4 regions of the Bacillus sp. GM2 genome follow, and region 1 is predicted to be linked to each of the others. Evidence: predicted binding sites of a transcription regulator. Region 1 holds the regulator's gene; each other region holds the start of a gene.

Region 1 (7,660 bases):
GCTCGTTAATTCTGGCTATTTTTTCATTAGAAATCATAAGATACTCCTTTGATTCGGTATATATCCATCATACTACTAAATCCGCTTTCGTTTGACAACAGATTAGTCTGCAAGGCCGTCCTTATACTCCTGGTAGCGGCGGTGAACGGTTGCTTTTGAAATGCTGTATCCGAACCCTCTCAACACGGCTGCAATCTCCGCAAACGTCAGCTTGTTCTCCCTGAGCCTGACGATTTCTGAAAGAGGCGCTTCGATCCTCTCTCTCCCGCCGCCTTCATTGCGGTGTTTCAGATTCCTCTCCGGGCGGTAGCCGTTTTCGACCGCCTTCTTCATTCCCCGCTTAATCTTCAGGTTATGTATTTTCCGCTGGTATTCTTCGACAATGCCGACAATCTCCAAAACCATCGAATCCGCTTCGGAAAGCTCAAGCTTTCCCCGGTGAGCCAGCGTGTAGATTTGAACGCCTTCTTTATATAAACAGTGAAGAAGGGCAATTTTGGCATTCCCTCTTCCAAGCCGCGTATCATCCTGTATTAAAACCGCGTCAATGTCTGATGTTTTGATTTCCTCGAGCAGATCGAAGACGCCGTCGCGGTCCATCTCATATCCGCTCGCCTGCTCGGAGATGACATTCACGACGTTCATTCCGTGCTCAGCGGCAAGCGACTGCAGCTCTTCAGCCTGCCGTTTTAATGAGGTTTCCTGCTGCTCCTTCGCAGTGCTTACCCTGGTGTAAATAATCGCATTCATGGAAATCCCCTCAATCTTTTATTCTACAACTGCAAGCTGATATTGATCGGAGTGCTGTTTGGCTACCGGCAGGACCAAAACATCGCCCGGTTTAATGACGGAGGTCGGCAGATTGTTTTTATCGGCGACCCATTCGATGAATTTTTGTTTGTCAGCGGGTTTTCCGCCTTTGATCCGGTCGGCCAGCTCCCACAATGTATCGCCTTCCTGCACTTCTATTTTAACATATTGCTTTCTTTCTTCGATTTTACCGGCAAAAGACACAAACAGAATACAGCAGCTGATCACAGCAGTAAACAGACTGACAAAAATCAATGATTCTCTTTTCATATCCATCACCCCAGAATGTTTGTTCGGTTTTATGATTTCAGTATACATACGAACAAATGTTTCTGTCAATCGTTTTTTTCGAACCTATGTTTGTACTCAAAGGAAAAACATGCTATAATCTAGCTAAAATCGACGTTTTGAGGTGCAAAAAATGACGAAGCTATCAAAAAGACAACTTGATATTTTGCGTTTCATTAAAGAAGAAGTGAAACGCAAAGGCTATCCGCCTTCCGTCAGGGAGATCGGAGAAGCGGTCGGCCTGGCGTCAAGTTCAACGGTACACGGCCACTTGGCAAGGCTTGAAACGAAGGGATTGATCAGAAGGGATCCGACGAAGCCGAGAGCGATCGAAATTCTCGATACAGAGGAAGAAATTCACATTCCGAAAAACCAGGTTGTCAATGTCCCGGTCATCGGAAAGGTGACGGCCGGTACGCCGATTACCGCAGTCGAAAACATTGAGGAATACTTTCCGCTTCCTGACCGCCTGGCGCCGCCGGATGAGCATGTCTTTATGCTGGAGATCATGGGCGAAAGCATGATCGATGCCGGAATTCTTGATCAGGATTATGTGATAGTCAAACAGCAGAACACCGCAAACAACGGAGATATCGTCGTTGCGATGACCGAAGACGACGAAGCGACTGTTAAGCGGTTTTTCAAGGAAGAAACCCATATCCGCCTTCAGCCGGAAAACCCGACGATGGAACCGATCATCCTCCAGAATGTGACGATTCTCGGAAAAGTCATCGGCGTATTCCGCACTGTTCATTAAAAAACGGACTCATCAGCAAAACCGCCGGTCGGCGGTTTTTTTTTCGCACGAAAAAACAGGCTCACAACCATACGGCAATGAAGGATGTGAGCCTGAAACAGAGGGATTGATCATATGCTTACATTGCCATTATCCCCCAAAATGGTTTTCTTGTCAACAAAAATGTTTCCCGGAGGAAACATTTTTTTTCGTTGTCTCCCTTTTATTGAACGATAAACAAAATTCTCGTCCCGTCAGCGTAACCGCTCAGCCTGTTCCCGACCCAGGAACCGGCTCCGCGGTTATCCGATGAGCTGACATATCTGACCGACGCTCCTTTTCCCCCTTCTTCACACATGGCCATCGGCCATTCGTCACGGTCAAAGCCCGGCTTGGTCGGAATCCCCTTTAATGATTCCTGACGGCGCTTATCCGCCCCCGATCTTTCAATTGTGCAGACATCTGCATGGCCCGCTTTGATCGCGTCGCTTATATGAGCGCCGGTTTCAGGATAGCGCGATGCCGGAAAATACAATACGTCATCATACCTTGCAGCGCCTTCGGCATGCTGAGGAGAATATGCAGCCCCTCCCGAAAGCCCAAGCAGCACCAATGCGGAAAACAGCAGATGAACCGCCCATTTTTTGATCATGACAAAAACAACCTCCTCTTGTATATGCTGGTGTCACTAACAGATTAAGAGAGAATTGTTTTTGCTTTTCTGGCTCTTTGTGAAAAAGACGTTTAGATTGTGTAAATAAACGTTTATTCTTCTATGATCAAGTTAAATGCTCGGTCATAGCCGTGAATGAATTCATCGATAGCGAGCTTTTTTAAACTGCACGTGCTTTTGCGTCCGCTCTAAGCGTAAACACGGCTGCCGTCAGTAAACATGCGGCAGCCAGATACGCAAATTTCCTAGAAAATAATTCATTCACACAACAAAAAAACAGGCGGCAAATCCGCCTGTTCATACGGCAACTTCAAATGTCAGCTTGTCGCCGTGCTTATAGTCAATTAATTTAAAATCATCGATTGTAAAGTCATAAAAGTTTTTGATGTCCGGGTTGATCCACAGCTTCGGCGCTTCATACTGCTCGCGTTTCATCTGAATGTTTAAATTGTCGATGTGACGGGTATAGATGTGGCAGTCACCGATATTAAAGATGTATTCGCCCAGCTCATAACCGAGAACCTGAGCGATCATGCGCTGCAAGACGTTATATTGGAACACATTGAACGGGTTGCCAAGCGCCATGTCATTGCTTCTCGCTCTTACTTCCAAAGAAAGCTTTCCTTCCTTCACATACCATTGCGTCTCATAGACGCAGGGCGTCAAGGCCATGCCGTCCAAGTCATCGGGATTCCACAGCATAGTCAAATGCCTGCGTGAAGACGGGTTATGCTTTAACTGATGGAGCAAATAATCCACTTGATCGGCTTTCTGACCGTTAACCGTTCTGTTTTTCTTCCCTAATTGATAGCCGTAGGCTGCTCCGATTGTGCCGTCTTCAAGCCGCCATTGATCCCAAATATGAACCCCCATATCGTTCAGAACTTGAACATCATTGGATTTCATCTGCCAGATCCAAAGCAGCTCTTTGATGGCCGTTTTCCACGCCACCTTCTTCGTCGTCAAAATCGGCACTTCCGAATTGTCAAACCGCATTTTTTCGCTCATGATGCTCAACGTATGAGCCGGCGTTCCGTCTGAATCCCACTTCGTCCGGACCTGATATTCTTCATCGGAGATCCCTGATTCAATAATTTTTTGAATGATTGCATTGTATTGCTGGTCATAATGGCTCATCTTATCCTCTCCTCTTTCCACATGATATGTATAAAATGAGTTTTTTTCAAGGTTTAAGATCATGCGCGGGTTTGATAAATCTCCAACGCTTTCTTGATAACATTTTTATCGTATCCAGTGACATCATGGATTTTCTCAGTCCAGCCTTCGATTGTGTCCGGCTTCGTTTCTCTGTATAATCCTTTGCTCGTGCTAAGATAGATGTCCCAGCCGCTGAATTCCCAATGCGCGATTTCATGTTGAAACGGAACTCTGCATTCCAGTAATGGCACAGGCTTCAATGCCGCTTGCGAGTAGTCAGCCGCCTCCCATAAAACGGACATCTCAACAGGCTCTGTAGAGTAGACTTGAGTTGACACCTTTCCGTTCGGCCGATGGTAAAGGACCTTAACTCCGCCGGCTGTCGGCTTGACTTGAATTTGTGCTGCCGGGAAAAAACCGTCCAGCTTTTCACTGGTATAATCTTCACATTCGCAGTCGATCAGAATCGGCTGCAGCCATTGGTCTCCCAGATCACACAAAAAGCGCCGTCCTCTTTCATCAAGCGCGATGACTGCGGCATGCGCACGTTCTGTTTTGAACGAACGGCCGATCGGAAAAGCTTCCACTCCGTCTTTTGTAAACTCGTCCAGCAGCCAAATCGAAAGGTCAAAGCAATTGCCGGCAATGCCGTACTCATGGTGGTGTTCCTTCATCATCGATACGTTCCGCTGTTTCTGATCCCCTGCCTGATGATAAAACCATGCCTTTGTCAGCGTTTCCATCGGAAAAGCGTCGAATCTTCTCCACGTACGGAGAATGGCGTCCGGAGCAAACATCATCTTCCCTCCTGTCCAGAAGCGATTGTTAACACTATTATATACGGGCGCCCGAGACGAAAAAAATCCCTTAGCAAGGGATTTTTTCGTTTTATTTTCCTTTCTCATCGGTCGGAATCTGGATCAGGGAATTCGATCCTGTCGCTTTAGGCATTTTTCCGTCCCATTTTTGGATCCATTGATACTTGATCATTTCATCTGACATCGATTTTTTAATAATTTCGTTGTACTCGGCGATACCTTGGGCTTCGATCTTTTTCTTTTTCGCTTCCGCTTCGGCGATCTTCAGCTCTGTCTGCGTTCTTTCCAGTTCCTGCGAAGATTTCACGCGCGCGTCAATCGCTTCCTGGGTCGCTTTATCAGGCTTTGGCACACCGAGTGTTAAATCGTCAATGACAAAGCCGAGACCCTTCATATCATCTGCAAATGTTTTTTGGATTTCTGCGGCGGCATCAGATGATTTTTGTCCGTATGTATCAATGACGGAGTATTTGGAAATCGACTTTCTTGCAGCGTCCCACAGCCTTGTTTTCAAGTAGCTGTTTTCGATTGATTCAATATCAACCGCTCCGAATTTATTAAACAATTCTACGACTTTATCAGGCTGAACGACATAGTTGTAGGCGATGTCCATTGAGATGTTTTTGCCGTCAGAAGTAGCCACTTGAATATCCTGATTGTTTACAGTCTGCATCCGCACTGGATATCTTGTGACTTTGTCAAACAGTCCGACTAAATGCCAGCCTTGATCGAGCGTTTCCGATTTCACCCCGCCATTCGGAGAATAAACAACGCCGACATATCCGTTCGGAATTTTCTCGATGAACAGGGAAGCCGTGAATCCCCCAATAATTAAAGCAACAGCGACAATAATTCCGCCGAGCAGCGTTTTGTTTTTATTCTTCTTTGGTTGTTTTTCATTCATCTTTGTCATCCTCCAGCGTTTTCTTTATTTTGCTCGCCCCGCTTCCGACTTTTTTAAAAAGCGGGCTTAACATAAGCCATACGCCAAACCCTATAATGGATAGCAATATGATCGAACCAATCATGACTTTCACTTTTGTTTCACCCCTTTTGCATTTGTTGATTGATCGTATGACTAAATAAAATCATCCCACTTATGTTTACGTTCATATGAACTTAAAGTTTCATTTTTTTAAAATTTAATAGAAAAAATTTTATCTTGCGAAATCAATGGCATCGTTTTAGGATATGTCGGATATCTTACTCTTTATGCCGCATATATCATGGCGTGTTCACAGTCAAATGAAGACATCAAATAAAAGAAGCGGCATGGCGAACCAACTATAAGCTGAGCACATACTAAAAAAAGAGCCAATCATTTGGCTCTTTTAAAAATATTAAATTTCAATTATTGTTGATTGCCCTTTTTAACCCATTCAGCTACTGTCACTGTGCGTTTAGCTTGATGTTTCACTGCAGCTTCCACGTCTTCAATCATCTTCCCGTTTTGATCGACTGTAACACTTGTTCCATATGGATTTCCGCCAGCCCCGAAGAGGACAGGATCAGTGTATCCAGGAGAAGCAATAATAGCTCCCCAGTGCATCATTGAAGTATATAAGGACAAGATTGTTGCTTCTTGACCACCATGTGGATTTTGAGCAGAGGACATTGCGCTTACAACCTTATTAACTGTCTTGCCGTTTGCCCAAAGTCCGCCTTGTGTATCAAGAAACTGTTTCATTTGGGATGCCATATTACCAAAGCGTGTTGGTGTACTGAATATTATAGCATCTGCCCACTCTATATCTTCTGAGGATACGACTGGAATGTCCTTTGTTGCATCAACAGTGGATTTCCACACTTCATTTCCCTCAATGACTGATTGCGGAGCCAATTCTTGTACTTTTAAAACTTTGACCTCAGCACCTGCTTCTTCTGCTCCTTCTGCAGCCCATTTGGCTAATTGATAGTTTGTTCCGCCCATACTATAAAAAACTACAGCTAATTTTACATTTGACATATGATCCAGCTCCTTTGATTTTCTAAATAATTTGTCTAAAAATCCCATGTTTTAACACCTGCTTTTTTGTTTTCTTTTCGGCAAACCTTTTAAGAACCACCTCCTTGAAGTGTTTCGCTGCCATTATTATTCCTTGCTAGAATAAACTTAAAACATTTCAATTTAATAAATCTCAACTTCAAGATATTATGGATGGTTATATTACTTCGGTCTTTTTCTGGTGAAGATTTCGCCAATCTTTGCGTAATCATGCCCGGCTAAACGACTGATGGCGCCGAGGCCTCTTGGATCGATTTTTCCACTTTCATAGATGCCGCTTTCGATATGATATTGAACGACTCTGCCTATCATAAAATCGCATCCGTCAGAGTGCTTATCTCCCAACTCTAATGAATACTCCAGAACACATTCCATACGCACTTTTGCTTCTTTCACGCCCGGCACCGAGACTTTCACACTTTCAACGGGGGTCAACTCCGCTAACTGAACTTCACTTTGACTTGGTGGTAAGCTGGCGGCCGTTAAATTCATTTTTTCAACGTTTTGTTCATCAACGATATGGACCACAAATTCTTTGCTGTTCAAAATGTTTCTCGCTGTATCCTTTTGGCCCCCTTCAAAACGTTGAATAGAAAGGGAGATCATCGGAGGATTTGAAGATACAATATTAAAGTAGCTGAAAGGAGCTCCGTTTAAGACGCCCTCCTCTGATAAACTTGTAACAAATGCAACAGGTCTCGGTATAATACTCCCGATTAAAAACTTGTAGTTCTCTCTTTCTGTTTTTGTATTGGGATCAATGGACAGCATCGAATCACTTCCTTACAAAAATTAATCCAGCGCCTTCACTGTTACAGGAATTAATCTTCTTTCTAACTGCTCTCTGTAGTGTTCATACTGGGCCGGCAGCATTAACTGTTCTCCCATTGTTTCATATGATTCATCATGGGCGAATCCTGGTGGATCTGTTGCAATTTCAAATAAGATTTCCCCGTGTTCTCTGAAATAAATCGCGTTAAAATAATTTCTGTCTTGCACAGGTGTAACACGGTATCCGTTTTCCGCAACATATTTTTGCCATTCCAATTGATCATTGTCATCAATGGCTCTCCAGGCAATATGGTGAACTGTACCCGTCCCCATTTGTCCGCTTCCTATAGTTGTTAATTTCAAATCAATCATATTTCCTATGTCACCAGCAGAACGAAAAC
Region 2 (7,660 bases), 490 kb from region 1:
TGAAACCTTGTTCCTCGTAAATATTCGGAAAATTCTATATAATAATAAAGCGGTCTCAGAAATTCATGCACTTTTTAGTAAACAGCTTTTGAACAGAGGGCAGGTGAGTATAATGGCGAATCAGGATTTGAATTTGCACACGTTATATACGAGTCATACCCGCGATGCCTGGGCAAATCTCGGCGGGCATATGGCGGTAGAAATGACCGAAGAGGAAGTAAAAAGGCTTGAAGGTTTAAATGACTATCTGTCTTTGGAAGAAGTCGAAACCGTTTATGTTCCGCTGGCGAGGCTGCTTTATTTACACCGGACAACTCAATATGAACGGAACACCCGGGTGAACGGTTTTTTGAACCATCCTCACGCGGCCAAAATTCCGTTCATCATCGGGATTGCCGGAAGCGTCGCGGTTGGAAAAAGCACGACGGCCCGCATCATTCAGACGGTGCTCTCGCGTTTGCAGGAACGGTTGAAAGTCAGTCTGATCACAACTGACGGTTTTCTTTATCCCAATGCGGTGCTGACAGAAAAACAGATGATGTCGCGGAAGGGGTTTCCGGAAAGCTATGATGTCAAAGCATTGCTTGAGTTTTTAAACGATTTAAAATCCGGCAAGAAAATCGTTCGCGCACCCGTTTATTCCCATTTAACGTACGACAGATTGGAAGGGGTTTACGAAACGGTTGAACAAGCGGATATCGTCATCATCGAAGGCGTCAATGTGCTGCAGACGCCGACGATCGAAGACGACCGGACAAAACCGCGGGTTTTCGTTTCCGATTTTTTTGACTTCTCAATTTATGTGGATGCCGAAGAAGACCTCATTATCAAATGGTATCTTGAACGCTTTCGCATGCTCAGAGAGACGGCATTTCAAGATCCGAGTTCTTATTTCCATAAATTCAAAGACCTTGCGGACGAAGAAGCGGACCATATGGCAAAGTCAATATGGGAGACCGTCAACCGTCCGAATTTGTATGAGAACATTCTGCCTACAAAATTCCGGTCTGATTTAATCTTGAGAAAAGGCGAAGGCCACAAGGTGGAAGAGATTCTCGTCAGACGGGTGTAGAAGAGGAGGCTTGCATGATCCATCATATTGAACTGTATGTTTCAGATTTGGAAGCGTCGAAGCGCTTTTGGGGCTGGTTTCTCGGAGAGCTCGGCTATGAGGTTTTTCAACAATGGGAAGACGGGATCAGCTGGAAAGCAAACGGCGCCTATCTCGTGCTTGTGCAGGCGAAAGAGCAGTTTGTCAAAGCAGGTTATCACAGGTGCCGCGTCGGTTTAAACCATCTTGCTTTTTACGCGGCATCCAAAGAACAGGTCGACGAAATGACAATGAAACTGAGGGAGCGTGGATGCCGCATTTTATATGAAGACAGACATCCGTTTGCCGGCGGAAGCGGGCATTATGCCTTGTATACCGAAGATCCCGACCGCATTAAAGTCGAACTTGCGGCGCCTTGAGGCGGGCGTCCGCCGGAAGGCCGGCCTTTGACCGAGCCGGCCTGTTTTCAATTAATGCTGCATCGTTTTTTTCGAACTTAATTTGACTTTTGCTTCATCTATTTTGAGCTTCCGGAAGGCTGCCACCAGGAAAGGAACGCCGCAAATAGTGACAGCAGACAGGATTGCAAAAGTGAAAAACGGCTTTTCCGCTCCAAAGGCGTCCAGCAGCATTCCCCCCGCCCAAGGGCCGATCACGCTTCCCAGCTGGGTGAAGCCTATAGCCCCGAAGTAAGTGCCTTTCAGCTCAGGCCGGGCAATCCGGTCGACCAGTAAATCCATCATCGAAAAGAGAAGCACTTCCCCGATCGTAAACACGATAATGATCAAGACGATGGACCATAGATCGTGGAAAAACGAGAGGCTGAACAGGCTTCCGCTAATCAGCACATTTCCGGCAATCAGCGATAAAATCGGTGAAAACCGTTTGGCGATATGTACGATCGGGTACTGTACGACAAGCACGGCCAAGGCATTCAGCGTCAGCATCATACCGAACACTTTCGTCCCGTCTTCGATGAACGGGCTGGCCGCCATGTATTGTGCGAGCGTGGATGTGAAGTGGGAATACCCGAATAAACAAAGAATCGAACCGATTAGTGTAATCGTAAATACCCGGTCTTTTTTTGTCACCTCCAGCGCGTCCCGCACTTTTATACGCTTATTCCGCTCAGTTGCCGGTACGGTGTGGTGTTTAAACTGAATGACCAGCACCGCCGCATAAATAAAATAAATGAAAGCCGCAATGAAAAACGGCAGCGTCGTTTTCGAAGATCCGAGGTACAGGCCTAAAAGCGGACCAAAGACGACGCCGAGGTTGATCGCGGTATAGCGGAGATTAAAGACGAAAAGGCGCGTTTCGGGTTTGGATACGTCTGAAAGCAGCGCTCTTGAAGTCGGTTCAAACAAAGCGCGGCATAATCCGTTTAAGGCATTCATGACAAAGAATGTCCAGACATGATCGGCGAGCGCGAAACCGGCGAACACGAATGTCCAGCCGAAAATCGAAACGAGCATGATGGTTTTCCGGCCGAACCTGTCTGATAAGTACCCGCCGTAAAAGCTTGCCGCAATTCCGATCAGAGAGCTCGCTGCAATAACGGCGCCGGCAAAGCCGGAAGAGGCGCCTTTCACTTGTGTCAAATAAATTGCTAAAAAAGGGATGCTCATGGCTGTGCCCATACGTCCGAAAATGGTTCCGACAATAATGGTCCAGCTGAGCGGGTGGATGTTCTGCCATTTTTGTTTCATGATAAACTCTCCGTTACGTTTTTATTTGTTTATCATACATGAAACAAATGGCGGTGAATAGAGGAATTTCTATATGCTGGGTGATCAAAAGGAGAACAAGCCTTGATTTGTGACATAATCATAGATGACATCTTCGATATGGGCATGCAGCCCCTCATTCGGTTCCTCGATCCGCCTTTCCTGCAAAGCCAGCTTCAGGATTTCTTTTTCGCCGGGGCTGAGCGGATCGGTTGCAACATTGCGTCCGTACTGCTTCAGCGCCTGTCCGAGCATTTTTTCAATCAGTTTCTCATCCATTTGTCTTTCTCCTTTAGGAGCGCTTTTTCTTTTATCTTACTAGGAAAAAACGAGGTTCTCAAGGGAGCTTTCAATTTGAGCCATTAAACCGGATGCGGCAGCATTCCGAACTGGAATGATCCGCCATGTCACCTTCTTTCCAAAGAAGGTGTTTTTTGTTGCTTTCAGCCAGGATTTTCTTTGGATAAAATTACGCCTGGAAATCGAACGTATATTCGGAGTATAGTATTCATACACTAATTGTGCGAACATCAGTTCTTTTTGGAGGGAGAGAGATGGATTACGGTCAATATCCGTCGCGTTCGGTTTTGTGCGTTGATATGCGGAGCTTTTATGCAAGCTGTGCCGCAGTCCTGCTCGGACTTGATCCGATGACTTGCCTGCTGGCGGTTGTCGGAAACACGGAGCGGCAGGGGAGCATCGTTCTCGCTGCTTCTCCGGCTCTGAAAAGAGAGTTCGGCGTGCAAACGGGAACAAGGCTTTATCAGCTGCCGGATGATCCGCGCATCAAGCTGGTCAATCCAAAGATGGGGCTGTTTGTCCGTGTTTCTACAGAGCTCACCCGGCTGTTCTGCCGCTATGTGCCGCCTGATGCCATTCATACGTACAGCGTGGATGAAAGCTTTATTCAGGTGGACGGTGTTGAGAGCATGTGGGGAGACGCCCGAACGATTGCGATGAAAATTCAAGATGATATGGAAAGGGAGTTTGGCCTTCCCTGTGCTGTCGGAATCGGACCGAATCTGCTGATGGCAAAGCTGTGCCTTGACCTTGAAGCGAAAAAATCAGCAGACGGAGTGGCCGTTTGGGGCTACGAAGACGTGAAAACGAAGCTGTGGCCGCTGTCTCCGCTGCGCCGCATGTGGGGAATCGGCTCCAGGCTGGAAAAGACGTTAAACCGGATGGGGATCTTTACAGTCGGTCAGCTGGCTCACTATGATCTCAAGCGGCTTGAGAAAACATTCGGGGTGATGGGAAACCAGCTCTATTATCACGCTTGGGGCATCGACCTTTCAGCGATCGGAGCGCCGCTCTTGGAGGGGCAGGTCAGCTATGGAAAAAGCCAGATTTTGCTTCGCGATTATCCGAATCCGGAGGAAGTCAAGCATGTCATTCTTGAAATGTGTGAAGAAGTGGCCAAAAGGGCGCGCGCCCACCGCCAGGCGGGCCGGACCGTCAGTCTTGGCGTCGAATACAGCCGCGATGAGCTTGGCGGCGGGTTTTACCGTTCAAAAACAATGGAAAGCCCTTCAAATGTCACCCTTGATCTATACCATACATGTCTGGCATTGTTCGAGCGGTTTTATGCCGGCAAAACGGTTCGGAAAATTTCCGTCTCTTTGTCCAATATTCAAGACGATACCAATATGCAGCTTGATCTTTTTCGTCCCGATCAGGAAAAGAAGCGGCAGCTCGGGTACGTGATGGACGGCATCAGAGAACGGCACGGATCAACAGCGCTTTTGCGGGCCGTTTCCTATACAAACGCCGGGACGGCCCGGCTGCGGTCAAAATTGGTCGGAGGCCATCAGGCATAGAAAGGAGAATCATTTATGCTTCGCGACAGAGGCAGTATCAAATGGGTTTCCATGATGCTGCCTGAGCACGTGGAATTGCTCAGGGAATATCATGAAAGCCTTCAAAAACTCAAAAAACCGATCCTGGATGAACAAAAATATGAAGAATTTAATGAAATCATTTGTGAAGCGATGGCAGAAAACAGAATGTTGCAATTTGCCTATTATCGGCAGGGGGAAGTGAAAACGCTGGCCGGCCGGATTCACTATGCCGACGCCCTGAAAAGGGAGCTGCGGATCGTAAGCCGGGCGGATGAAATATGCATTTTAAAGATGGAGGATATCATTGAGATTGAATACGATTGTCGTTTATAATAGAATCAGTATTCGGAGGTGGATAAAATGGTAAATGACATTCATTTGCCGACTGCAGCGTCTCATGCAAAGCCTGTTATCTTGAAAGGCGATACTTTGCATGAGGCGGGGTTATCAACAAATCGCCTAAAAAAAGCAAGGTATCATTTCTGATCATCCGGCTTTGCACCTTATTTTTAAATATAGATCCATAAATAAGGAGCTGGCAGAAATGAAGACACCTTTTATCAGAAATGACCAATATAATTTTATTAAGTTTCAAACGGACAGCCTTGTTCAGGGACATGCGAACATCAATGACGAAAACGTACTTGACGCTTTGAAATGCAATGCGCTCGATCAAGTGTTCAACCTGTTTCCTGATCTCAGCAGCGATCAAAAGTCTTTGCTGCAGAAGATGGCAGAAGTGGAAGACAGCGGTGAAACGATGCGCTTTTTAGCCGAATTAAAGCCTCATGTCATTCCATTTCAGCGTATAACAGTAAAAACCGCTAAAAAGCTATTTTCTAAAGTGAAGAAGTTAAAGACGCCCGATTTTGAACAGATGGATTTCAGCGGATATTCCTACCTGGGATGGAATGATGCAGGATCAGGCAGAAAGTACATGATTGTGGATGCCGGCGGAAAGCTGACCGGAATACACGGCACCATCAAATCCAGCAATAAAAAAGGAATCTGCGCGATATGCAACAGGACCGAAGAGATCGGACTGTTCATGGCCCGGGTGAAAAGCGGGAAAGAAACCTATACAGACAGAGGCAATTATATTTGCTGTGACAGTGAAACATGCAATCAAAATGTGATGACGCTGGATCATCTGAACCATTTCGTCGCACAATTAACGAAAGAATAAACGAGAACCCCCCCGGCTAAGCTTTAGCCGGGGGGTTTTATGATTTGGCTTTTAGCCTGCCTCTTTCGCAGCACTTCGCTCTCCGAAGAGACGGGTGGTCAGCCCGGGAACAGCCATACATAAGAATACGGAACGTCCAAGGCTGAATAAAAGAAAAGCGAGCCACAGCCCATGGTTTCCGAAAGCGGGCACAGCGGTAAAAAAGGCGGCCAGGAAGACGAGAACAGCCAAGAACATTGAATTTCTGACCGGGCCTATTTCAGTCGCTCCTGTAAAAATCCCGTAAAAAACGAGTCCAAAACTTGCGGCCAAAGGAAAGAGAGCGATCCAAATATCGTAGGTTTTCGCTGCTTCCAAAACGCTTTCAAGCGGTGTAAACAAGGGAAGGATTACACCTTTCAAAAGAAAGTAGCCGACTGAAAGCAGCGCGGCCGAGATCAGCGACCACTGGATCGAAAGGGAAAGCGTACGGGAATAAAGTTCCCGATCCATTCTTCCAACGGCTTTCCCGGCAAAAATGCTCGATGCATTGGCAAATCCGTCAAACACATAAGCCATCATATAATGAATTTGAATTAAGATCGCATTTGCGGCCAAAACTTCAGCGCCGAAGCCGGCTCCTTTAGCCGTAAACAAATTAAAAACTGTTAAAAGGCACAATGTCCGAATCAATAGATCGCGGTTGACAACCATCATTTTTTTAAACGGTTTCGGGTCGAACAAAACCTTGACGGACGGCAGCTTAAACCGCATGGCGGCATTCGTTTTCACAAGCCAGCAGCCGATCAGGCAGCCCGTCACTTCCGCAATCAAAGTGGCTAGAGCGATGCCGTATACTTCCATGTGAAAGACGTAGACAAAAACGATGTCAAGCACGATATTCAAGACGTTCATCGAAATCTGCAAAAGCAATGTCACTTTGATAAGGGACATTCCCATCAGCCAGCCGAGAATGCAATAGCTGATTAAAGCAAATGGAGCGCCCCAAATCCTCAGCGAAAAATACTGCGAGGCGAATTCAGCGGTATGGCGGTCAGGCTGTATCAGCGTCAGCGCTGCGTATTCAAGCGGTTTTTGCAAGAGAATGAACATCAGTCCGGCAAAAAACGCGATGCAAACAGGCCGGGCAAGAGCCAAAACGCTCTCTGATCTGTTTTGGGAGCCGAGCGACTGAGCAGCGAACCCCGATGTGCTCACCCGCAAAAAGCCGAGGAGCCAATACATCGTATTAAAAATCATCGTTCCGACTGCAACACCGCCGATGTAAGCAGGGGAGGAAAGCTGCCCGGCTACCGCCGTATCGACCGCCCCCAGCAAAGGAGTGGTGATCGTTGAAATGATCAGCGGAACGGCGAGTGCTAGATAATGTCTGTGATTCATCTCTTATGACCCCCCTTAGGATTCAAACACCTGAAGCAGCTTTTTGGCATATGGGTGCCTTTCGGCAGAAAAAAGCTCTTCTTTTTTAAATTGATCGGCAATCTGCCCGTCTTTCATGACCATGATGCGATGGCTCATAAAGTGGACAGCGGCCAGATCATGGGAAATAAACAAATAGGAAAGCCCCATATCATCCTGCAAATCTTTGAGGAGGTCGAGGATCTTCGCCTGACTGGTGACATCCAGGCTTGCCGTAGGCTCATCAAAGATGATTAAAGACGGGTGAGTGCTGATGGCTCTGGCGATTAAGGCCCTTTGGAGCTGCCCGCCGCTTAATTCATGCGGATAGCGGTCAAGGAGGCTCGAGGGAAGGCCGACCATTGAGAACAGACGCTCAGCCGTCAGACGGCGGCTGCCTTGGAAGTCCTTTAAAAATGGCGGTATGTCTTGTTTGGAAACATCAAGCGGCTCCATAACT
Region 3 (7,660 bases), 120 kb from region 1:
GACGATCTTCAGGCGGCCACAAAGATCCAGAAAAGGTATTTAACGGCCCTTGAAGAAGGAAACTATGATATCATTCCGGGAAAATTTTATGTGCGGGCTTTTATCAAGCAGTACGCCGAAGCTGTCGGCCTCGACTCGGAGCTCTTGTTTGAAGAGTTTAAAAAAGATATCCCTAATTCTTACAATGATGAGGTTTCTGAGAAGCTTTCTTCAATCAAGCCGCAGAGAGAGCTGCCCAAGTCTGCCTCAAAAGCGCTTGAACTTTTGCCTACCCTGCTTGTGGCAGCCGGCGTTATCGTTGTGATCGCGATCATTTACGTCATCGTTCAGGCTGTAAACGGCGGAGGCAACCAGCAGGCTGAAGAGCCTAAGACAGAGGAATCGCAAAGCAAGTATGACGTCTCAAAAGATTCCCCGCTGACAAAGGGAAATCAACAGAACACGGATGCGCAGAAAGACAGCGCTGAAGGCGACAAAGAAAAAAAGGATCAGCAGTCTGATGAGAACGACAAGCTGACCATGAAAGCGACCGCAAGCGAAGGCTCTTCCACAACTTATGAAGTATCAGGATCCGACAAGCTGGAGCTTGAAGTAAAGGCAAACGAAAACTCATGGGTCAGGGTGCGCGACGAGAAAGGAAGCTCCCTTAAAGAAGGAATGATGAAAAAAGGAGAAACCTTTCAAAAGAATATTACCGATCAATCGCAAATTGATTTGCGGATCGGATATGCGCCGGGCGTTGAAATTAAAATCAACGGAGAAGTTCTTTCTTACAAGCTCGATCCTAAGACTGTGATGACACAAAACATAACGATTCAAAATAAAAAGGAGGAAAAGTCATCTTAATTGCACAGATGACTTTTTCTTGCGTTCATCATCAATAGGAAAACATACATATCTGGAGGAACCTTTATGTTTAATCTACCGAATAAAATCACGCTTTCTAGAATCGCATTAATTCCTGTTTTTATGGTCATCATGCTTGTGCCGTTTCACTGGGGGGCTGTCTCCTTCGGCAGCGAGTCGATTCCGGTCACCCATTTGATCGGCGCACTGTTGTTTATTTTTGCTTCTGTCACCGATTGGGTTGACGGCTATTATGCGAGAAAGCTGAACCTTGTCACAAACTTTGGAAAATTTCTTGACCCGCTTGCAGACAAGCTGCTCGTGTCTTCCGCTTTAATTATTCTGGTGCATTACCATCTTGCTCCGGCCTGGATGGCCATTGTCATTATCAGCCGGGAATTTGCCGTAACGGGACTGCGGCTCGTCCTTGCGGGAACAGGGGAAGTTGTCGCGGCCAACATGCTTGGAAAAGTGAAAACATGGGCTCAGATCATCGCTATCTCTGCTCTTTTGCTTCACAATCTTCCATTTGAGCTTGTATCCTTCCCGTTCGGCTCGCTTGCTTTATGGGTGGCTGTCTTTTTCACAGTCGTATCAGGATGGGAATATTTCGCTAAAAACTGGGATGCTTTAAAAACATCGAACTAAACGTGGGGAAGTGGAAACAATGAAGTTGGAAAGAAAAGCGGAAATTATCGCTGTCGGTTCTGAGCTTCTGCTCGGACAAATCGCTAATACAAATGCTCAGTTTATCAGCAGGCATTTGGCCGAAATCGGCATTAACGTCTTTTATCACACGGCGGTGGGAGACAACCCGGAACGCCTTAAACAAGTGATTCAGACAGCACAGCAAAGGTCTGACTTCATCATTTTTTCGGGAGGCCTTGGACCGACGAAAGACGATTTGACAAAAGAAACGATCGCTGAAGTTGTCGGGCGCCCTCTTCAGCTCGACGATGAAGCCTTCGAATCGATTCAGGATTACTTCAAAAAAACGAACCGGGAGATGTCGCCGAACAACCGCAAACAGGCGCTGATCCTCGAAGGATCCGATGTTCTGCCGAACCGCTTCGGGATGGCGCCGGGAATGCTGCTTGAGCATGAATCGCGCTTTTATATGCTCCTGCCGGGACCTCCGAAAGAGCTGGAGCCGATGTTTGAAAACGAAGCGAAGCCGCTGATTTTGGAAAAGCTCGGCTCGAAGGAAAAGATCGTGTCAAGGGTGCTGCGGTTCTTCGGCATCGGAGAATCCCAGCTTGAAACCGATTTGGAAGATCTCATCGATGCGCAGACTAATCCGACAATCGCCCCGCTTGCGGCCGACGGGGAAGTCACGCTCAGACTCACGGCAAAGCATGCGGATCCGGAGGAGACAAACCGCTTGTTAAAAGAAACGGAAGACCTCATCATGGAGCGGGTCGGAGAGTTCTTTTACGGGTATGATGATACATCGCTTGCAGAAGAGCTTGCGAAAGCATGCAGGAGCAAGGGAATGACCCTGGCTGCTGCGGAAAGCTTTACAGGCGGGCTTTTTTCCAGCTGGCTGACGGAAATGAGCGGCGCTTCGGAATATTTCAAAGGCGGCGCCGTCTGCTACACAAACGAATTGAAAGTTTCAGCGGCCGGCGTTGCCGAAGACACGCTGCAGCGCTACGGTGCGGTCAGCGCGCAATGTGCAAAAGAACTCGCCGCAGGCATCAGAGTCAAAACAGGAAGCGATATCGGCATCAGCTTTACTGGAGTAGCCGGGCCGAATACGCAAGAAGGCCATCCGGCAGGAAAGGTGTTTATCGGCATCTCCGTGAAGGACCAGGCTGAAGAAGCGTTCGAATTTCAGTTCGCCGGATCCAGGTCTGCGGTGCGAAAGCGTTCTGCCAAATACGGCTGCCATCTGTTGCTGAAAATGATGGAAAAATAAGCGGAAACCGGATTTTCGGAATATCTTTCTTATGAAAAAGGTCATTCCATTTTAGGAGATCGATTTTTTCCTCTTAAAAAATCGAATATGCGTTCGCTTTTTTCTTGGCAAATCCGTGCAAACAAGGTATAGTAGATATAGCGGAAGTGATAAAGGAGGAAAATAGAATGAGTGATCGTCAGGCAGCCTTAGATATGGCGCTTAAACAAATAGAAAAGCAGTTTGGTAAAGGTTCGATTATGAAACTGGGCGAACAAACTGAAACGAGAATTTCAACAGTTCCGAGCGGTTCTTTAGCGCTCGACACGGCTCTTGGAGTGGGCGGATACCCGCGCGGCCGGATTATTGAAGTATACGGGCCTGAAAGCTCCGGTAAAACGACGGTGGCGCTTCATGCGATTGCCGAAGTTCAGCAGCAGGGCGGACAGGCGGCGTTTATCGACGCCGAACACGCGCTCGACCCCGTCTATGCACAAAAGCTGGGTGTCAACATTGATGAGCTTTTGCTGTCACAGCCTGATACGGGCGAGCAGGCGCTTGAAATCGCCGAAGCTCTTGTCAGAAGCGGAGCGGTGGATATCGTTGTCATCGACTCTGTGGCAGCGCTTGTGCCGAAAGCTGAAATCGAAGGAGACATGGGGGATTCCCACGTCGGTTTGCAGGCCAGACTGATGTCTCAAGCGCTTCGTAAGCTTTCCGGAGCGATCAATAAATCGAAGACCATCGCGATCTTTATTAACCAGATTCGTGAAAAAGTCGGCGTCATGTTTGGAAATCCTGAGACGACACCAGGCGGAAGAGCGCTGAAATTCTACTCTTCTGTCCGTCTTGAAGTGCGCCGCGCAGAGCAGCTGAAACAAGGCAACGATGTCATGGGGAACAAGACGAAAATCAAAGTCGTGAAAAACAAAGTGGCACCTCCGTTCCGGACGGCCGAAGTGGACATTATGTACGGGGAAGGGATTTCAAAAGAAGGGGAAATCATCGACCTCGGAACAGAGCTTGACATCGTTCAAAAGAGCGGTGCATGGTACTCTTATCAGGAGGAACGTCTTGGACAAGGCCGTGAAAACGCCAAACAGTTCCTGAAAGAAAACAAGGACATCCTTTTGATGATTCAAGAGCAGATCCGGGAGCACTACGGTTTGGATACTGGAGGCGTTGCTCCTGCGCAGGAAGACGATGCCCAAGCTCAGGAAGAACTCGAATTTTAATCATGAAACATGTGAAAGGCTGCCGACCCGATCGGCGGCCTTTTCCTTTCATCTGCGCATTCAGACGCAGCTCCTTTATCCATCTCCTTCATCCGGGCGGTTTGAAAAGGCGTTTAATCCAGAAACGTTAAGACCGTAAGCTTGACAAGTATTTCCCACACAATTACAATGAAATTGTATCACTTGTTTTTCTTAACATGATTGATAAACATTTAAACTTGACAAGGGCTGTGAAGCCGCTTCACTCCCTGTGAAGGTTCTGTATGTTGAGAAGAAGTACAATGTACATGCCGACACTTACTTTTAGCAAGACAAGTTCATAGCAAGAGGAGGTGAAAGTTATGAATCCTTTAGCAATTCTCATCTCCATTTTGCTGAGCCTATTCTGTTTAGTTGTTGGCTACTATGTTCGTAAAATCATTGCCGAAGCAAAAATTTCAGGTGCGCGAAATGCAGCCGAACAAATTCTTGGAGACGCAAAGCGGGATGCTGAAGCGTTGAAAAAAGAAGCCCTTCTTGAAGCAAAGGACGAGATTCATACGCTTCGGATAGAAGCTGAACAAGAAGTTCGTGAAAGACGAAATGAGCTTCAAAAACAAGAAAACCGTTTACTTCAAAAGGAAGAGAACCTTGACCGAAAAGATGAATCATTAGATAAACGGGAAGCGATGTTGGAGAAGAAAGATCATTCTCTGAATGAACGACAACAACATATTGAAGAGATGGAAAGCAAAGTGGATGAAATGATTCGTATGCAGCAGTCAGAGTTGGAGCGTATTTCAAGTCTGACGCGAGATGAAGCGAAGCAAATCATTCTGGAACGGGTTGAAAACGAGCTTTCCCATGACATCGCGATCATGATGAAAGAAAGTGAAAATCGAGCGAAAGAAGAGGCTGATAAAAAAGCGAAAAATATTCTTTCATTGGCTTTACAGCGCTGTGCGGCAGATCATGTGGCCGAGACAACGGTTTCAGTTGTCAACCTTCCAAATGATGAGATGAAAGGCCGCATTATCGGACGTGAAGGACGTAATATCCGTACATTGGAAACATTGACGGGGATCGATCTGATCATCGACGATACGCCGGAAGCCGTTATCCTTTCAGGATTTGATCCGATCAGGCGTGAAACAGCCAGGATCGCTCTTGATAAACTCGTTCAGGATGGCCGCATTCATCCTGCCAGAATCGAAGAAATGGTTGAGAAATCCCGCCGTGAAGTGGATGATTACATTCGCGAAATGGGTGAACAGACGACGTTTGAAGTTGGAGTTCACGGTCTTCATCCCGATTTAATCAAAATCCTCGGCCGCTTGAAGTTCAGAACGAGCTACGGACAGAATGTACTGAAACATTCAATGGAAGTGGCGTTTCTGACAGGCTTGATGGCTTCAGAGCTCGGAGAAGACGTGACGCTCGCAAAAAGGGCAGGACTTCTTCATGATATCGGGAAAGCGATTGACCATGAGGTGGAAGGAAGCCACGTTGAAATCGGTGTGGAACTGGCCACCAAGTATAAAGAGCATCCAGTTGTCATCAACAGTATCGCATCTCACCACGGAGATCAGGAGCCGACTTCCATCATTGCCGTGCTCGTGGCCGCAGCCGATGCGCTGTCCGCCGCAAGACCTGGCGCAAGAAGCGAAACGCTCGAAAACTATATTCGCAGGCTTGAAAAGCTGGAAGAAATCTCTGAATCGTACGAAGGTGTTGAAAAATCATTCGCGATACAAGCGGGACGAGAGGTGCGGATCATGGTCAAACCTGACTCAATCAATGATCTTGAAGCCCATCGTTTGGCGCGTGATATTCGAAAACGAATCGAGGACGAGCTTGACTACCCTGGACACATCAAAGTAACCGTGATCAGGGAAACGAGAGCCGTTGAATACGCAAAATAAAGTGGTGCGAATGCGCCACTTTATTTTTTTGTTTCCTTGTGTAACACTATGATTAAAACCTATTTTAAAAAAGAAAGGGTCAAATTATGAGAATTTTATTTATTGGAGATGTTGTCGGTTCGCCCGGCAGAGACATGATCAAAACCTATTTGCCGAAGCTGAAGCTGAAATATAAACCGAACGCCGTCATCGTCAACGGAGAAAACGCGGCACACGGAAAAGGCATTACCGAAAAAATATACCACCAGCTCATTCAAGCGGGAGCCGACGTTCTCACAATGGGAAACCACACATGGGATAAAAGGGAAATATTTGATTTTATTGATGACGCGCCGCAGATCGTCAGACCCGCCAATTTTCCCGAAGGCACGCCTGGAAAAGGCATCACATACATAAAAACAAACGGTTCAAAGGAACTGGCTGTGATCAATTTGCAAGGCCGCACATTTCTGCCTGCGATCGATTGCCCTTTTCGAAAAGCTGATGAATTAATAGAAGAAGCGTCAAAAAGAACACCGTTCATTTTTATCGATTTTCATGCCGAAGCGACAAGCGAAAAGCAGGCGATCGGCTGGTATACGGACGGCCGCGTGTCAGCGGTTGTCGGAACGCACACGCATGTTCAGACAGCCGACAACCGCATTCTTCCGAAAGGCACGGCATATATAACAGACGTGGGGATGACAGGGCCTTACGACGGGATTCTCGGCGTCGACCGCGAGACGATTATCAAGCGTTTTAAAACGAGCCTGCCCGTCCGTTTTGAAATTGCCGAAGGCCGCACAACACTGAGCGGAGTTGTCATTGACATCGACGAACAGAGCAAGAAAGCCGTTAAAATTGACCGGATATTAATCAATGATGACCACATGTTTTTTGAATAACTGAACAGAAAATCATTTTAGAAAAATATTAAAAGGAAAGCAGGAATATCCCGGTCCTATAGTGAATATAGTAAAAATGGAAGGTACCCTGCTATTTTTGAAAAGCAATTAAAAGGGGATGGCTTTGAAAATAGCAACATCTAATAATGATTGTTCTAATGAACACTCACTTATCCATTGTAAACTTAAGGGGGAGCAGGAATGGAAATATTAAAGGTTTCAGCAAAATCAAATCCAAACTCGGTCGCAGGTGCGCTCGCAGGAGTCTTGAGGGAACGAGGAGCTGCAGAAATTCAAGCAATCGGAGCCGGAGCATTAAATCAGGCTGTTAAAGCGGTAGCGATTGCACGGGGATTTGTAGCGCCGAGCGGTGTCGATCTGATTTGCATTCCGGCGTTTACGGACATTCAAATTGACGGTGAAGAACGAACAGCGATTAAGCTAATCGTAGAGCCTCGCTGATAGAAAAATCACTCTTTTTCAAATGCTTCAACCTGCTTACTTTCACGTAAGCGGGTTGTTTTTGGTTTGGCCGTTTTTGAAAAATGCAGCCGGGAGAGGATGAACGTGAAAATTTTTGATGCCCATTCTGATTTGCTGCTGAAGCTTTGGAAAAATCCGAAACTCAATGAATACAGCGACCCGTCGCTGCAAACGCCGGTTCAGGCGCTTTTAAACGGAAAGGCGAAAGTGCAGTGTCTGGCGATTTTTCTGCCCGAAACCGTACCCGATACAATAAGGCTTGAAATGGCGCTCGTGCAGATCCGGCTGTTTCACGAAAAAATTGCAAAGTACAAGCGGATCAAACTGATCAAACATAAAGCCGATATCGACAAGCTCAAAAGCGATGAAACCGGCATCATTCTAACGATGGAAGGCTGTGAGCCGATCTCAAAA
Region 4 (7,660 bases), 900 kb from region 1:
GATCTTGAGATAGATGAAGAGGAGTTTATGCTTGAGGTTATTGATGCCGGTGCCGAGGAGCTCGAAACGAGCGAAGAGCTGTTCGAGATTTATACTGAGCCCGAACAGTTTGAAGAAGTAAAGAAAAACTTGGAGGAGCGCGGCTACCAAATGGCGACAGCCGAAATTACAATGGTTCCGCAAACCTATGCAGAGGTCGATGAAGCACTTCAGGAAAAAGTCGAAAAGCTCATTGACGTACTTGAAGATGATGACGATGTGCAGGAAGTGTATACGAACGTTCATTAAAAAGGACGCCGCACCGGGTTCGCGGCGTCTTTTTATGTATCATCAACCAATTAGCAGCCGTATCAAGCTGCTGCGGAAACAGGATTTGATTTTTTATCATATATTGTGAAGGAGTATGTCATTATGAGAGGAGGATCTGCAAATGGCTGAACAGCACGGGAATGAGAAGTCTTTCACGGCTATGGGCGGCAGTCCGCAAGACAAGGAAACCGCTCAAATCATCGAGAGAGTCAACGGCCTTATCACGGGATTTGGCGAATCGATCTATGAGCTGGTTCAGAAAAACAGCGGCATCGATCTGAGAGAGGCCGATTTCACAAAAAGCGAAAATGCGGAACTTAATGAAGCGATCCAAAATGTCATCAGCGAATATATTCAAAATCTCAACAATCTGAATGCCGATCTTAGCGGAAAGATCGGTGAATCGATCAACGGCTTTGTCACAAACAAAGATCAAAAAGATGTTTAAACATTTGACAGCATGACGTGTATTGCCGGCAAAGCTGCATTCAGCCTTGTCGGCAAGTTTTTTTATACATATGAGAATATGCTGTAACGCTAAATGCTTTTTTTCATGCCGCAGCGCCGGCATTCACGCAAAAACTGCCCGTTTTTTACAGAGGTTTTAAAAAGGGTGTAATCGCAATTGTCGCACCGTCCGTGGCGGACATCCGGATATTGATTGTAATCATAAACTTTTGTCAGGTCGTAGCCTTTTGTTTCATATTCTGTTTCCATGTTTTATCACCTGCATTTTTATTGTCGGTAATAGGATAACAGAACGGGGATGAAAAGAAAATATAACATCTGCAGCCGGCAGACGCGGCAGATTTTACTTTTATCAAACCGTATACCCCGTTTCTGATAGAACGCCTCATTCTCAAGCGGGATAGGCTGTAGGGAAAGTCGTGCAACAAGAGACGCCGATTCTTATGAGATTTTTTTCTTAAAATTTATCGATCTTTTAAACTAATGAAAAAGCATCATTTTATTTAAATTTTTATTTTTTATCAAACTTATTCATAATTGAACACGTCATGTCTAAAGCGTAAAATAACTGTGTCACAAAAAAGCCAAATATACAATGAGGCTTGGAGGACATGCTTAGAAATCGAAAGGTAGTGTAAAAGGGGAATAATCAATGAAGAAAAAAGTACTCATCTACTTGGTGATCGCAGCAGTGATGATAAATGGCGTATACAGGTGGTTCGAAAAAACAACCCGGGAGAACTTTCAGATCCAAGCCGGGGACAGATACATGAATTTCAAGGAATTGCAGGAACACGAAAAAAGCGGCTATGACATTGAGTACCACGAAAAAGCGGGAAGCGACTGTTTAATTTTTTCGCCACACGGAGGAAGAATAGAAGGCGGAGTAAGCGAGCTTGTCAGAGCTTTCAAAGATGATTATTCAACTTATTTATTCGAAGGAAAAAAGGATGAGAACAACTCGGATCTTCATATTACAAGCACAAACTTTGACGAGCCTCTGGCATTGCAGAAAATAAAAGAACACCGCTATACCATCGCATTCCACGGCTATTCCGGCGACCGCCCGCACACGCTTGTGGGAGGAACGGATAGAAAGCTGGCAAAAGCCATCGTCAAATCTCTGAAAAAGTCTGACTTTTCCGCAGAATTGGTCAAAGTGGACGGGAAATTTGCCGGAACTGCCGAGGAAAACATCAATAATGAAAGCCAGTCAGGAATGAGCGTGCAGCTTGAAATCAGCACGGCTCAAAGGAAAGAGTTTTTCGAAGACTTTTCCTATAAAGAGAGGGAGGAAACAAAAACGAGAACATTCCGCAAATATGTCAAGGCGGTCCGAAGGGTGCTGCAGGACAGATGCTGAAAATGGAAAGTCGTGTTATTCTGTGTATGAACTGCTAAAACATGAAGGAGGAATAAAAAATGGAACGAAAAGACCGCATCGTTCAGGAATTTATGTCCCACCGCCTGGTGACAGAAGAACTGATTCAAAAGATTGATGAAAAACATCTCGATTACAAACCGACTGAAACGTCGATGCCAGCGAAGGAACTTGTCACGCATATGCTGCAATCTTTCTATGCCTTTGCTTCGGCGGCAAAAGAAGGGAACGGAGAGTCTTTTAAAAAGAAACCGGAAGAAACAGGGACAAGCCTGAGCGAGCTTGCTAAAACGTATACAGAAAAAACAAAAAAGCTGCTTGAATCTTTTACGGATGAAGAATTGGATCGTGAAGTCGATTTGACCGGCGTCTTCGGACGAAAAGTAGCCGGCGAACAACTGCTGCAGCTCGCGATCGGACACGAAATTCATCACAAAGGCAATCTGTTTGTTTATGTGCGTGAAATGGGACACACGGATCTGCCTTTGTACGTAAAGATTCATTGATTACGGGAGCCTGAAGATAACCCTTCCTTGAAAGAAAACCGGCTAAAAAGGAATACGAAAGCAGCCGGGTGTACACATTATGAGTAAAAGCTAAAGGAGGGTGTCAGCATGAATACGCAGCGTGCCCAGGAAATCGTCGAATCACCCGACATGGTTGATGTTACTTATAACGGCAGGCCGATTTATATTCAGCGTGTCAACGAACAAAATGAAACGGCAAGAATCTTTCCGCTCGGCCAGCCGGAGAACGAGCAGGAAGTACCGCTCACAAATTTGAAAGAGCATTAAAAAGCAACCCCTTCTGATGAAGGGGTTTTGTATTTGACTGATCACCCGGCCATCAAAAAAACACCCGAAAGCCCGGGTGTTTAATTTATGATTTTCGCAAGTCCTCTTACTGCCAGCCTCAGCACATAAAACAACGGCTCAAGCAAATCAACGAGATAAAGATAATCCCATTTATCATCATTTCGTTTCTTCTTTTTCTTCAACAGCTGTTTCTCCCTTCCTGACTGTAATGGGGTTATTTCATATACGGACGTGCTTTCTTTAAGTTTCAAATTACGGGTGAAATTTGTTTTTTCTGGCGGCCCATTGTTTTTGAAGCCAGCTTTTTTTATAAAGATAAGCGATCAATTCCATCCACAGCTTAGGAAGCCTTTGCGGGAAACGGCTTTTTTTATAAATGGTTTGATAGGCTGTTTTTAAGTCATCCCACTGTCTGCATTCTTTCGTCTGCAAAAACCTGGCGACATCGATGACTTTGATTGTCCCAGCCGGCGTCAGTATCAGGTTTCGGAGGTGGATATCGGATGGATTCAACCCTTTTCGCTTCGCATCATTCAATGCGCGGTCGACCTCGCAGATCATGTCATCATCGATCGGAATGCCTTTGTTTAAACACTCATAAAAAGTGTATCCTTTAATATACTCCATTAAAATATATGATGGCCCTGTTTCATATATATCAGGATAATAATTCGAATCAGAAAGCTTTTTGTAAATCTCCGCTTCCCTTGCGGCGATGTTCTTAAATTCGGGAAAAAAGACTTTAAGAGCCATTTCCCTGCCCTCTTCAGTCAGCTTAAAAACGTATGCGCTCCTGCCTTTCCCGATCAACTCTAAGTCATCGGGTTTTTGGATAAGTTTATTGAACTTTTTTTTCGTATTATACTTTACGGCCTCTGCATAGGTTTGCGCCTTTTTCACGCTGAACTCACCTTCTTTTTAAGGGCTGGTCAAACGAAAAACTCTCTATAATGTTGTTTATACATGAGAACGGGCGGTTTTGCACCTTAAATGCTTTTGAGTTCTTCATATTGGTTTGAAAATGTAACATTCGTAAACCGGTTGTCATCTAATTGCTTTTTTAGATTAATTTTTAAAAGCGTTGGTCAAACTATGGATATGATCGTTAAGGCAAAAAAGAAGGTGATATTGATGAACAGCCAAAGCAAGTTCAAAATCGGTTTAGTGCTTATTGGAAGTCTGCTGGCCGCGCTCAGCTTTCACCTGGAGGCCCTGGCCGAAAAGCCGGCTACAGTTCAAATCCAGCTTGAAAAGGTTTATCTGGACGGGGACGTTGGAATCGAAAATAAAGTAGAGGCCGCTCGAACAATGGAAGACTTTAAAGCTGCTTATAAAGGGTGGCAGCTCATCGATCAGAAAAAGGGGTTTATTCTGTTTCGCAAACAGGTGGACGACATTTCTCCCCTCAGCAAAACAAACGGTTATATCGGAGTGACGGAAGACGGCGTGATTTCGACTTTCCACGGCCGCCCTGGCATATTATCAGAGCCGATTCAATCGTTTTTTCAGATTGATATAAAGCGCCTGGAAAGCCGGATGGCGGATGATTTGCGCAAAGGGATCCCATACCGCACGAAAAAGGAATTTGAACATGTCATTGAAGCCGTAAAATCATCCGGAAGCCAACATCATGTAGAAGATATGAAGACATGACGCTGTTATGTCTTTTTTCAGCTGCAGACAGAAGCTTTTTTAGCGAACATATGTTAACTTTTTCATTCTAGCTTTGCCTGTTTTGTGTTACAATGAAGAGCAGTCAAAGAGGTGAATGAACGTTGATCGAATTCGTAAAAGGGACGATTGATTATGTATCGCCCCAATATATTGTCATTGAAAACGGCGGGATCGGCTATCAGATCTTCACGCCAAATCCGTTTATTTATAAGAAAAACAGCAAAGAAACAATCTATACATACCATTATGTAAGAGAAGATACGAATGCGCTGTACGGCTTTTCGACAAGGGAAGAAAAAATGCTGTTTACGAAAATGCTGAATGTTACAGGAATCGGCCCAAAAGGAGCGCTTGCGATCCTCGCTTCCGGCGATCCGGGAGCGGTGATTGAAGCGATCGAGAATGAGGATGAAGCGTTTCTCGTCAAGTTCCCCGGCGTAGGCAAAAAAACGGCAAGGCAGATCATCCTTGATCTGAAAGGGAAGCTTGCGGACGCCGTTCCTGAAATCGCGGCCGATCTGTTTAACCATGAAGAGCGGGAGCAAATTCATGAAGCGGAAACGGCTCTTGAGGAGGCGCTTGAAGCATTAAGAGCGCTCGGCTATTCCGACCGGGAAATTAAAAAAGTCCAGCCTCATTTGAAAAAGGAAGAGGCGCTTTCGACGGATCAATACGTTAAAAAAGCATTGCAAAAATTGTTAAAGTAAGGTGATATCATGGATGAGCGGCTTGTATCAAGTGAACTAGACAACCATGAATCAGCGATTGAGCAAAGTCTGCGTCCGCAAAGACTGGCTCAGTATATCGGCCAGGAAAAAGTGAAAGACAACCTCAAGGTTTTCATTGAAGCTGCGAAAATGCGGGAAGAAACGCTTGACCATGTCTTGTTGTACGGGCCGCCGGGATTGGGAAAAACGACGCTCGCTGCGATCATCGCCAACGAAATGGGAGTCAATCTCAGAACGACGTCAGGTCCGGCGATCGAGCGCCCCGGCGATTTGGCGGCGATATTAACGGCTCTGGAGCCAGGCGACGTTTTATTTATTGACGAGATCCACCGTCTGCACCGTTCGATCGAAGAGGTGCTGTATCCTGCGATGGAAGATTTCTGCCTTGATATCGTGATCGGCAAAGGGCCGTCGGCGCGTTCTGTGAGGCTCGATCTTCCTCCTTTTACGCTTGTCGGCGCGACCACAAGGGTCGGGCTTTTAACCGCGCCTCTCAGGGACAGGTTCGGCGTTCTGTCAAGGCTTGAGTATTACACGCGTGACGAGCTTTCGGAAATCGTGATCAGAACGGCGGAGCTGTTTGAGGTCGACATCGATTCGCTCTCGGCTCTCGAAATCGCGAGACGGTCAAGAGGGACGCCGCGGATTGCCAACAGGCTTTTGAGGAGGGTCAGGGATTTTGCCCAGGTGCTTGGAAACAGCTCCATCACGGAGGAAGTGGCGGTTGATGCGCTTGAACGCCTCCAGGTTGATAAACTCGGGCTTGATCATATCGACCGCAAGCTTTTAATGGGCATGATCGAAAAGTTTGGCGGCGGTCCAGTCGGCATCGATACGATTTCGGCTACCATCGGTGAGGAGTCTCACACGATTGAGGATGTGTATGAGCCGTATCTTCTTCAAATCGGTTTTATTCAAAGAACGCCGCGGGGGCGCATCGTAACCCCTGATGTATACAGCCACTTTAAAATGGAGGTTCCGAACCGTGACTGAATTTCCAAAGATTTTAATGGTGCTGGGCGCCGTCATTTTTGGCATCGGTTTATTCATGCAAGTCATCGGCAGGCTCCCCGGCGATATTTTTGTAAAAAAGGGAAACGTGACATTTTTCTTTCCGGTTGTTACATGCATTGTCATCAGCATCATTCTGTCCGTGGTGTTTTCCTTTTTCGGACGAATGAAATGACGCGACATTCAAGTCTATAGATAGAGTAAGGTGAAAAAAGATGAAAGTAGAATTATTCGATTTTGACTTGCCTGAACGCCTTATCGCACAGGTTCCTTTAAAAGAGCGGGATGCGTCCAGGCTGATGGTGCTGGATAAAAAAACAGGAGAAATCACTCACAGCACGTTTAAGCACGTGATTGATTTTCTGAACGCAGGCGATTGCATCGTGTTGAATGATACGAGGGTGCTACCGGCCCGCTTGTACGGAGTCAAGGAAGAGACGGGCGCAAAGGTTGAAGTTCTTCTGTTAAAACAGGAGGAAGGGGACGTATGGGAAACGCTTGTCAAGCCCGCAAAGCGGGTCAAGCGCGGAACCGTTCTTTCGTTTGGAGACGGCCGTCTAACGGCGGTCTGCACAGAAGAGCTCGAGCACGGCGGAAGAAAAATTGAATTCCGCTATGAAGGAATTTTTTACGAGGTGCTCGAATCGCTCGGCGAAATGCCTCTGCCTCCTTATATTAAAGAACAGCTCGATGACAGAGAGCGCTATCAGACGGTTTACTCAAAGAAACAAGGATCGGCGGCTGCGCCGACGGCCGGGCTGCATTTTACGGAAGAGATTCTCGATGCGCTCAGGAAAAAAGGCGTGCATATTGCGTTTATTACCCTTCACGTCGGGCTCGGGACATTCCGGCCTGTCAGTGCGGAAAATGTAGAGGAACACGATATGCATGCCGAGTTTTATGAAATGTCGGAAGAAACGGCAGCATTGTTAAACCGCGTCAGACAGGAAGGCGGAAAAATCATTTCCGTCGGCACGACATCGACGAGGACGCTTGAGACCATCGCTTCCGAACATGACGGCCGCTTCCGGGAAGCGAGAGGCTGGACATCGATTTTTATTTATCCAGGCTACACATTCCGGGCGATTGACGGGATGATTACCAATTTTCATCTTCCGAAATCGTCCCTCATTATGCTTGTCAGCGCGCTCGCAGGCAGAGAGCATGTGCTTTCTGCCTACCGCACCGCAGTGGAACACGAATACCGCTTCTTCAGCTTCGGAGATGCCATGTTGATCAAATAAAATTCAAAAAGATTGGAGGGCTCATAATTT

What was found. Region 1 encodes LexA, which represses DNA repair genes until DNA is damaged. Its sites were predicted from a motif close to CGAACATATGTTCG; they were not measured.
Region 2: a site for LexA is predicted at 3,262-3,275, ahead of ACVC9U_RS06725 (Y-family DNA polymerase). Genes of this name have one in related genera too.
Region 3: a site for LexA is predicted at 2,847-2,860, ahead of recA (recombinase RecA). Genes of this name have one in related genera too.
Region 4: a site for LexA is predicted at 4,670-4,683, ahead of ruvA (Holliday junction branch migration protein RuvA). Genes of this name have one in related genera too.

Annotation. Positions count from the first base shown of each region.
Region 1 is NZ_JBRKSZ010000007.1:1,640,283-1,647,942, forward strand. It holds gene ACVC9U_RS09275 (DUF896 domain-containing protein) at 1-37, opposite strand, end outside; gene ACVC9U_RS09280 (YneB family resolvase-like protein) at 103-750, opposite strand; gene yneA (cell division suppressor protein YneA) at 769-1,080, opposite strand; gene lexA (transcriptional repressor LexA) at 1,232-1,855, shown strand; gene ACVC9U_RS09295 (NucA/NucB deoxyribonuclease domain-containing protein) at 2,058-2,486, opposite strand; gene ACVC9U_RS09300 (thymidylate synthase) at 2,805-3,644, opposite strand; gene ACVC9U_RS09305 (hypothetical protein) at 3,704-4,465, opposite strand; gene ACVC9U_RS09310 (prohibitin family protein) at 4,554-5,387, opposite strand; gene ACVC9U_RS09315 (hypothetical protein) at 5,380-5,520, opposite strand; gene wrbA (NAD(P)H:quinone oxidoreductase) at 5,835-6,449, opposite strand; gene ACVC9U_RS09325 (flavin reductase family protein) at 6,651-7,259, opposite strand; gene ACVC9U_RS09330 (ring-cleaving dioxygenase) at 7,281-7,660, opposite strand, start outside.
Region 2 is NZ_JBRKSZ010000007.1:1,150,549-1,158,208, forward strand. It holds gene coaA (type I pantothenate kinase) at 113-1,072, shown strand; gene ACVC9U_RS06710 (VOC family protein) at 1,087-1,470, shown strand; gene ACVC9U_RS06715 (MDR family MFS transporter) at 1,522-2,760, opposite strand; gene ACVC9U_RS06720 (YqzH family protein) at 2,845-3,057, opposite strand; gene ACVC9U_RS06725 (Y-family DNA polymerase) at 3,333-4,595, shown strand; gene ACVC9U_RS06730 (YolD-like family protein) at 4,611-4,949, shown strand; gene ACVC9U_RS06735 (FusB/FusC family EF-G-binding protein) at 5,161-5,802, shown strand; gene ACVC9U_RS06740 (MATE family efflux transporter) at 5,854-7,182, opposite strand; gene ACVC9U_RS06745 (ABC transporter ATP-binding protein) at 7,198-7,660, opposite strand, start outside.
Region 3 is NZ_JBRKSZ010000007.1:1,756,735-1,764,394, reverse strand. It holds gene ACVC9U_RS09970 (helix-turn-helix domain-containing protein) at 1-846, shown strand, start outside; gene pgsA (CDP-diacylglycerol--glycerol-3-phosphate 3-phosphatidyltransferase) at 913-1,494, shown strand; gene ACVC9U_RS09960 (competence/damage-inducible protein A) at 1,514-2,764, shown strand; gene recA (recombinase RecA) at 2,932-3,978, shown strand; gene rny (ribonuclease Y) at 4,320-5,879, shown strand; gene ACVC9U_RS09945 (TIGR00282 family metallophosphoesterase) at 5,966-6,763, shown strand; gene spoVS (stage V sporulation protein SpoVS) at 6,965-7,225, shown strand; gene ACVC9U_RS09935 (dipeptidase) at 7,331-7,660, shown strand, end outside.
Region 4 is NZ_JBRKSZ010000007.1:743,788-751,447, forward strand. It holds gene ACVC9U_RS04740 (YebC/PmpR family DNA-binding transcriptional regulator) at 1-288, shown strand, start outside; gene ACVC9U_RS04745 (hypothetical protein) at 431-757, shown strand; gene ACVC9U_RS04750 (DUF8096 family protein) at 847-1,026, opposite strand; gene ACVC9U_RS04755 (poly-gamma-glutamate hydrolase family protein) at 1,430-2,140, shown strand; gene ACVC9U_RS04760 (DinB family protein) at 2,200-2,664, shown strand; gene ACVC9U_RS04765 (small acid-soluble spore protein H) at 2,773-2,952, shown strand; gene ACVC9U_RS04770 (hypothetical protein) at 3,033-3,155, opposite strand; gene ACVC9U_RS04775 (protein kinase family protein) at 3,226-3,873, opposite strand; gene ACVC9U_RS04780 (BofC C-terminal domain-containing protein) at 4,105-4,626, shown strand; gene ruvA (Holliday junction branch migration protein RuvA) at 4,749-5,354, shown strand; gene ruvB (Holliday junction branch migration DNA helicase RuvB) at 5,364-6,368, shown strand; gene ACVC9U_RS04795 (DUF2905 domain-containing protein) at 6,361-6,561, shown strand; gene queA (tRNA preQ1(34) S-adenosylmethionine ribosyltransferase-isomerase QueA) at 6,602-7,630, shown strand; gene tgt (tRNA guanosine(34) transglycosylase Tgt) at 7,659-7,660, shown strand, end outside.